Regions from separate parts of the Sporomusa termitida genome, predicted to be linked through region 1. Evidence: riboswitches for the same ligand, from Rfam matches in the RefSeq annotation. Region 1 holds a riboswitch; the other holds the start of a gene.
What was found. A riboswitch is a leader RNA that binds a small molecule or an ion and turns the genes downstream of it on or off. The one in region 1 is predicted to bind cobalamin.
Positions count from the first base shown of each region.

Region 2: linked by a shared signal. The riboswitch ahead of cobI (precorrin-2 C(20)-methyltransferase) and the one ahead of SPTER_RS01795 (nucleotide-binding protein) in region 1 are both predicted to bind cobalamin.

Region 1 is NZ_CP036259.1:402,916-407,324, reverse strand. Features, by position in the region: gene SPTER_RS01805 (nitrogenase component 1) at 1-310, opposite strand, end outside; gene SPTER_RS01800 (nitrogenase component 1) at 303-1,598, opposite strand; gene SPTER_RS01795 (nucleotide-binding protein) at 1,585-2,397, opposite strand; cobalamin riboswitch at 2,760-2,993, opposite strand; gene SPTER_RS01790 (sirohydrochlorin cobaltochelatase) at 2,999-3,889, opposite strand; cobalamin riboswitch at 4,054-4,238, opposite strand.
Region 2 is NZ_CP036259.1:4,566,834-4,571,242, reverse strand. Features, by position in the region: gene SPTER_RS21100 (HD-GYP domain-containing protein) at 1-263, shown strand, start outside; gene serS (serine--tRNA ligase) at 600-1,868, shown strand; cobalamin riboswitch at 2,233-2,416, shown strand; gene cobI (precorrin-2 C(20)-methyltransferase) at 2,522-3,244, shown strand; gene SPTER_RS21085 (FecCD family ABC transporter permease) at 3,241-4,299, shown strand; gene SPTER_RS21080 (ABC transporter ATP-binding protein) at 4,308-4,409, shown strand, end outside.

The DNA of each region.
Region 1 (4,409 bases):
GACTGACTGAACAGCTGCTTTCAATAAATACCACGGACGGCCGGGTGGTCTCCTTGACAGTTTGCAAGGTCGCCAGCAGGGCCTCTTCGGTACCGTAGATCACTGCATTATTATCAACCTGTGAGCAAAAAAAGCGGTTGGCAATGTCGGGGCAGGAATGCTCCAGAAACCGGAGGGCATAAAAGTAGCACCACAATGGGCCGTTACCGACAATAACCGCATCCTCAATACCGGCAAAAAACGCCGCCGCCCCGGTCAGCGCACAGGCATTGAAACAGCTTTGGACATCATGCCACTGTGGATCAGCCATACAATATTCCTCCCCGCAGGGCCGGGCGCTGGGCCAGACGCTCCAGTTTTTGCAGCTGTCTGAGGAAACCGCTCACCCCGATAGGCGGTAATACCGGTATAAAGAACTGACGGAGGTTTTCATCGTCTAATTCATGCGTAGTCATTACCAGCTCGGCTGTACGGAGAGTCGCATCTGCCTGACTTTGCAGCAAGACAGGTATCTGCGTATACGCTGGCAGGGCCTGCCGCAATACTTCCTGCTGCTGTCCGGTCAGCCCCTGCAATAAGACAACAGCCACTAATTCGATTTCTGCCTGAGCTAGTAGTTCCAGCACCCAGCCTGGTTCAAAATACTGCAGCGGCCGGCCGATAACTAACGCAACCCTGGCTAGGCGCAGGGTCCGGCGGCTCTCGAATACGGCAGCCTGCAACCGCTGTTGTTCAGCCGCAATTGCCTGCCTGGCGGCCTGAGGGCGGGCCAGTAATGCTCCCAGTTCAGCCAGCCACGCCGTGGTCCCTAGCCAGCCTACCGGATGGTCTCTGTCGAAAAACGGAGTGCCGCTCCTTGCTTCAAGCCCGACGGCCAGCCTGCGGATCCAGGCATAGGATTGGGCCCTGCCGCCAATCAGGATATTCAGTGATGATGCGGCCACCCGCCGCATGTCGTTAAGCGAGGCATACCCTGGAAAATGAGCATGGACCTCTAAGCCAAAATAGTGGAGCAGTCGTTCCATTTCCTGGCAATCTTCGCTGTCAGGCCCGCCACGGTCACCCAAAAGTGTAACCGTGTCCGGCAGCGTGGGCTGGGTAGTAATAAAACGTTCGGCCACAGCCATGGCCGTGTGATAATAACCTGCATGATATTCCCCGTCCAAATACCCGCTGCAGGGGGAAGCAATGACCGGTATAGTAAATTCCTGTTCAGCCAGAGCGGCCACCTCGGCAATATCATCGCCAATGATGCCGGCCACACAGGAACTGGCAATCACAATATAACTTGGCCGGTAACGGCCGGCTACAGACCTGATGCACGCCCGCAGCTGCTCCGCCCCGCCAAAGATCGAATGCTCATCATTTAATTCACTGCTGATCAGTGGTGCTCTATAGCGCCCGGGCACAAATTCCTGCCGGGCTACCAGGCGGTAATGAATACCCAGCCCCATCTCCTGGGTGATATGGGCACAGGCTTTAGGACTGTGAAAAATCACTACAGCGCCATCGCTGTGGGCTACAGCCCGCCATACGCCAGGCATACTGCAACTGCAGCCGCTCTTCAGGGAGACAACCGGGCGCTTACTCTTCACCATAGCGTAACACCAGCTCCTCAAGGTCTTCAAACTCCAGCGGCGTTGGGATAGACAATTCCCTGTTGCCCATGATCAGCGTGGCCAGTTGCCGGTACACAGCGGCCTGAGGCGAGTCCGGCTTCCATTCAATAACAGTCTGCCGGCGAATTTCAGCCTGATGAACAGTCTGCTCCCGGGGGATAAAAGCAACCAGGCGGGTATTCAGTTTAGCGGCAAACTCTTCCAATAAAGCCTGCTCATGCATGATGTTACGGCTGTTGCCAATAATACCGCCAAGCCGGGCCTGGCCACGGCCGGCAAACCTTGCTACCCCTTTGGCAATATTATTGGCAGCATACAGCGACATCAACTCACCGGAGGAGACAATATAGATATCCGTAGCATAGCCTTCACGAATGGGTACGGCAAAACCCCCGCACACCACATCGCCCAGTACGTCATATAAGATAATATGATCTTCTGCAATCGACTGCAGGGCTTTAAGCTTCTCCAAAGCGACAATAATCCCGCGGCCGGCGCAGCCTACCCCCGGCTCCGGACCGCCGGCCTCCACACATTTAACACCCTGGAAACCGTTATGGACCACATGACTGGTGGTTACATCATCACCATATTTTCTGACCATATCGAGCACTGTTTGCTTGCACGTGCTGCCAAGCAGCAGTCTGGTAGAATCGTTTTTCGGATCACAGCCAATCTGGCACACAGCCTGACCCTGTTCAGCCAGAGCCGCCGATACATTGGCAGCGGTTGTCGATTTCCCAATCCCGCCTTTGCCATAAAACGCAATTTTTTTCATTGTTTTTCTTGTATTCCTCTCTCAATCAATTCATAAGAAAACACGGCTTGCGCCGAGCCTTTGGCGAAAGCGGAAGCCGATGCTGCCCTTATCCAAAGAAAATTATACTTTCTATCAGGATAAGAAAAGACATGGCTTGTGCAAGTCCTTTAGGACGACGGCAGAAGCCGCTTGTGTCCTTTAGGGTATAGTCGTTCTTATGTCCACAGAATTTATTTATAAATTCTGGTAGACTCAAAAACCGGGGGATTCCAGGATGACTCAGTAAATAAAAATGAACTCCTATGCTCAACTCAGGAGTTCATTGCCGCTTAAATAAGCGTTATCGCAAAAAATCCCCCTCCCCATCGCTCGTAGGTCAACCGGTGATTGTCAAACAGGCAGTTCTCCTGGCTCTGGCTCATCGCTCCTCCAAACCTTCCCACGACTTGTTTGACGCACCGTCGACACATTCCGGGTGTCCGGCACTAGCCTCCTTCGGCGGCGTCGCAGTGGCATAATTGAAATTGCTCCTCATTACAGTGGCGGGACCGCGCCGGTTTTTCACCGGACTTCCCTATTAAGCCCCGCAGGGCACCTGTCTCAGCTGTATTTAGTTGTATTATGACTGCCCGTGTCGGTGACCGTGACTTTTACCGCAGGCATGGCGGTGACCATGGGGCGGATGGGCAATAGTAGCGCGGAGATGGCTTACATAGATATCCTGAATGGCTGCATTCTCCCCTAACCCATGGAAATATACATCAACACTGAAGCCGGCCGCTAACAACTGCGACTTCGCCGAATCTTCCTCATCCCCGGCCATGTCGTTGGTTGCATGATCACCAGCCACCAGCAAAAATGGCATCAGGGTAACTTTCTTTACCTGCTGCTGTTTCAGGTTGTCAATTATACGGTTTAGAGGCGGAAAGCCTTCGACAGTATACACAAAAACATTCTTTAAGCCTGCATCCTTTAATTTTAGCTGTAACACCGAGTAAGCAGCATTAGCCGGATGCATGCCGCCATGGCCCATAAGCACAACAGCGCTGGCTCCATCATCGGCCGGCAGCTGCGTTCTTAACGCATTAATGGCAATTTCGTAGTCATCGGGATGATCCTCCTGCCCCATACAATACAACAAAGGCCGGCCCAAACGGATTTTTTCGAAAGCTTTTTCTTGGGCATGAGCGTAATGGGCAACAAGGACCTTGATTTTTTCATATTCGGCCCCAGCCACTACATGCAAGGGCTGGAGATACACTTCCTGATAGCCTTCATCCTGCAGACGTTTCAGGGCCTGGATTTCATTATCAACCCGGACACCGTCAGCGGCTAAACGCTTGATAACCGTACGGGAGGTAAAAGCCCGCCGCACCACATATTCCGGAAAATTGTCCCGGATTTTATTTTCGATAGTTTCAATGTTCAGTTTTAGGGTGTCCTGATAAGAAGTGCCAAAACTAACAACGACAATAGCCTTTTTTGATGAATTGTTTTGCTCTTGCTCCATATTTGTTGCCTCCTCATAATCTCCCACATATGTATTACAAAAATAAAAGCCCTCTCTGGCGCAGGCCGGGAGGGTTCTGTTCAGAAGAAATCAATTCAGATAATCGTCAACAATTAGCCAAATACAGCTCTTCTAAATCCCCTCCTCATCGCTCGTGAGTAAAAACGGTGATTGACAGACAGGCAGTTCTCCTGACTCTGGTTCATCGTTACACCCAAACCTTCCCAAGACGCTTGCGTCTCAGTGGCATATCTTAGGCTAACTCCCCATTACAGTGGCGGGACCGCGCCGGCATTTAACCGTACTTCCCTATTAAGCCCTTTAAGGCACCTGGCTCCTAATATTTAATTATATTCAGAAAAACAGCTATATTTATTACCAATAATAGCATCCGCTATCAGCTATTGTCAAACACATCCTGATTTATACAGAAAATAGCGAATTTTATCCGGCCCCAACAAAGGCCCTCAGGTCCCTCGCTTTCCAGGCAGACACAGGAAAATCCTAGCCGCCTTAGCAA
Region 2 (4,409 bases), 1.0 Mb from region 1:
AACGATATGATGGTAAAGGGTATGGTACCGGCTTGGCAGGGGACTCTATCCCTTTTTTTAGCCGCATGCTGGCGGTATGTGACAGTTTCGATGCCATGACAACTGTGCGTTGTTACCGGCGGGAGCCATTTAGTATCGCTAAAGCGCTGGATGAAATTAGCCGGTGTGCCGGTTCGCAATTTGATCCGGTAATAAGCCGGTGTTTTATTGATTTTATTAATGACTGTCAAAAGTATGATACTTTAACCGCTGCTCATGCTTAAGTGCATTTAAAACTGGCAGTACTGCCAGTACTTTACAATTTGTATTGAATAATGTATAATTTTATAATGCATAATAAATAGTAATCTCAATATCGTTTGTTGCAATGACAGGGCAGCGCATAATTTGGAGTTTTCAGAGAGCTGGCGTGAGGTGCGAGCCGGTAACGTAATTATGTCATCCACCCTATGAGCATGCGGTGATGAGCCGTACGGAACACGCCCGTTATGCGTGCCGAGCGGACTCAGCGAGTCAATCAGGGTGGCAACGCGGGAGAAATTATACTCCCGTCCCTATCACAGGGACGGGAGTTTTTTATGTTAAGGAGGAAGATAAGCATGTTAGATATCAAATTCGTGCGGGATAACCCCGGGGCAATCGAACTGGCGCTGACCAACCGGGGAGCAGCCATGAGCTTGGATGAGTTTATCAGCCGGGAAAAAGAGCGGCGGGGGTTATTAGCCGAAGTAGAAATACTTAAAAACAAGCGGAATACTGTGTCTCAGGAAATCAGCAAAAAGAAAAAAAATGGTGATAATGCTGAGGATATGATTCTGGAGATGCGGGCGGTAGGAGACCGCATTAGCGCTATTGATGCCAAAGTCAAAGAAGCCGAGTCCGCCCTGGCCGCTATTATTATGAGCATTCCCAATGTACCGCATGCCTCTGTGCCTGTGGGTAAAGATGAACATGACAACAAAGAAATTCGCCGCTATGGTACGCCGCGTGACTTTGCTTTTACACCGCTTGCTCATTGGGAAATTGGTGAAAAATTAGGTATTCTTGACTTTGAGCGGGGCGGTAAAGTAACCGGCGCCAGGTTTACTTTTTACAAAGGTCTGGGTTCCCGGCTGGAACGCTCGTTAATCAACTTTATGCTTGACCTGCATACCCAACAACATGGCTACACTGAGTTTTTCCCCCCATTTATTGTCAATGAAGCCAGCATGATTGGCACAGGTCAGTTGCCTAAGTTTGCGCAGGATATGTTTAAGCTGGAAGGTCTTGACTATTATCTTATTCCAACGGCCGAAGTACCAATTACTAACCTGCATCGCCAGGAAATTCTGGATGCCAAGGATCTGCCGCTTTATTATACAGCCTACAGCGCGTGTTTCCGGGCTGAAGCCGGCGCTGCCGGCCGAGACACCCGGGGCCTTATTCGTCAGCACCAGTTCAACAAAGTAGAGATGGTTAAGTTCAGCCTGCCGGAAGAGTCGTATAATGAGCTGGAAAAGCTGACTCTTAATGCGGAAAAAGTATTGCAGCTGTTAGGTTTGCCGCACAGAACCATGTTATTGTGTTCAGGTGACATGGGGTTCTCATCGGCAAAGACATACGATCTGGAGGTATGGCTGCCTAGCTTTAACACCTATCGCGAGATTTCATCCTGTTCTAACTTTGAAGATTTCCAGGCCCGGCGGGCAGAGATTAAATTTCGCCGTGAGCCAAAAGCAAAACCAGAGTTTGTCCACACTCTAAACGGATCGGGTGTGGCAATTGGCCGGACGGTTGCCGCTGTTTTGGAGAATTACCAGCAAGAAGACGGGTCAGTCATTGTGCCGGAAGTCTTACGGCCTTACATGGGTGTAGATATAATCAGGTAATACAGGACCCCGGCGCTTATGTTGCTTAAAGTGCTGGGGTTTGGTTATCTAGACATGATTAACCGGAACGAGATAGGGGCTTAAAATGTACATAATTATTGCAAATAGCAGTAATAGCAAAAGATATTTTATCATTTCTTCCCCTCCCTCCTTTTTTTACATATTTTGTTTCATTTGTTAATTATAACAAATGAAACAAAATAAATGAAGTTATTACGGTAATAATGTTAGGCTCTAATCGCTTGCATACCTGGCATCCCTGGGGATTATACATAATTAAATAAATTCATTTAATGTATCTGTAGTTGCATTGGCGTAGACATAAATTATCTTGACTTTTAGTACTGTTAATCATACAATTTAAGTAATTCTATATGGAACAGGCGCCCGATCGGGCTTAAAAGGGAAGCCGGTGCGAATCCGGCACGGTCCCGCCGCTGTAATGGTGAGCCAACTGCAATGAGCCACTGAAATAGTAACCTATTTTGGGAAGGCGTAGTCTGGTGATGAGCCTAAGTCAGAAGAACTGCCTGTTTGACAATCACCGTTTTCACCCACGCGCGATGGGGAGGGGATTTGCGTCAATTCGGCAAATAATCTCTGCCACGCCGCGCGTGGACAGAGATTTTATTTTTTAAGGAGTTGTTTAGATTATGTCAGGAATTTTTTACGGTGTCGGTGTAGGCCCCGGCGATCCCGAATTACTCACTTTGAAAGCCATTAATGCCATTAAGTCGGCCGATGTAGTAATTGCTCCCCGGACTGAGAAAAAAGACGAAAGTACGGCGATGTCGATTGCCCGTCCATATATTCAAGAAGGCAGTGAGGTTTTGGAACTGGTATTTCCCATGAACTATAACGCCCAAGCCTTGTCTGAGGCGTGGGTGAGCAATAAAAGCATAATCCTTGGCTTGTTAGATGCCGGCAAGAAAGTTGCTTTTCTAACCTTGGGGGACCCTATGCTTTATAGCACATACATGTATGTGTATCGGCTGCTGGAAGATTCAGGTCATGAAATCGTTAATATTCCTGGCGTTAACTCGTTTTCTGCTATTGGCAACCGCCTGGGAGTGGCACTGGCTGAAGGTGGCGATATTCTGAGCATCGTACCGGCCACCATTGATGAAAAGCGGCTGGAGCAGGTACTGGCGGTATCTGATAATGTTGTTCTTATGAAAGTATATAAAAATTATACGGAAATTGTCGAAAAACTGCAGAAACATGGCATGGTTGAAAATGCTGTTATGGTCTCGAAATGTGGTCTGGAGGGTGAAGAAATTATTCACGACCTGATAACCGCCGGCAGTAAGAAAGTAAACTATTTATCGACCATTCTTACTAAACGCTCCAAAGTGAGTAAACACGCATTGGCATGAGCAGCAGTTCTTTAGCGGCACTTCTGCGGCGCAAACAGGCTAATGTCCGTATAGCAGGCTTGATCCTGCTGGTGGCAACGGTGTTGTTTGCTTTAGCGGCGGTTGGGTTCGGCCGGGCTGATATCAGCATGGTTGATGCGGCGGCTGTTATTTATGGTAAGCTGACTGGCAGCCAGGAAGCCTATAGCTCTATTCATGCTGCTCAGACGGCAATCATCTGGGATATTCGCCTGCCGCGTATTCTGGCTGCTATTGCTGTTGGCGGCGGCCTGGCTGTGGCCGGAGTGGTTTTTCAGGCGTTGCTGATGAATCCTCTGGCTGACTCCTATACCATGGGTGTATCAACCGGCGCTGCTTTTGGTGCCAGCGTTGCCATCTATCTCAATATTTTTGCCCAGGGGGGCCTGCCTGTGACAGTGTTTGCTTTTGGCGGTGCTGTCCTTACATTGTTAATTGTTATGTCAATGGCGCGGGTAAAGGGGTATGTGTCATCGGCGAATCTGGTTATTGCCGGCATTATTGTCAGCAGTATCCTGTCCGCAGCAATCACAATGGTTAAAAGTCTGGCCGGTGAGCAGGTATCAGCTATTGTTACCTGGCTGATTGGCAGTTTGGCGGCTAAAAGCTGGGAGCATGTGGTGTATGCCTGGCCGCTGATTATGGCTGCTTGTTTTTTGTGCTATTATTATGCCGGCGATCTCAATATTTTGTCACTCGGTGACCGTGAAGCGCGCAGTCTGGGTATTAACGTGTCACGACTGCGGACAATTCTCTTGGGCGCCGGCGCACTTATTACGGCCGTATGTGTCGCTATTGGCGGTATTATTGGTTTTGTCGGCCTGATTGTGCCTCACATGGTCAGGATGGTAACTGGTTCGGATAATAAGGCCTTGATTCCGTTATGTGGTCTGACCGGTGGGTTGCTACTCTTGACAGCTGATACTTTTGGCCGGTCGGTTGGCAATATTGAGATACCTGTCGGCGTATTGACAACACTATTAGGCGGCCCTTTCTTTGTATATATTTTCAGGATACGCAATAAGACGCTTGGGTAGGGGCGTTTATGATGATTAAAGTAGAAAACATACAATTTAATTATGGTGATAAACCAGTGCTGCGTGATATTAGCTTGCCTATTCGTCAAGGTAGTTTTACCGGTATCGTA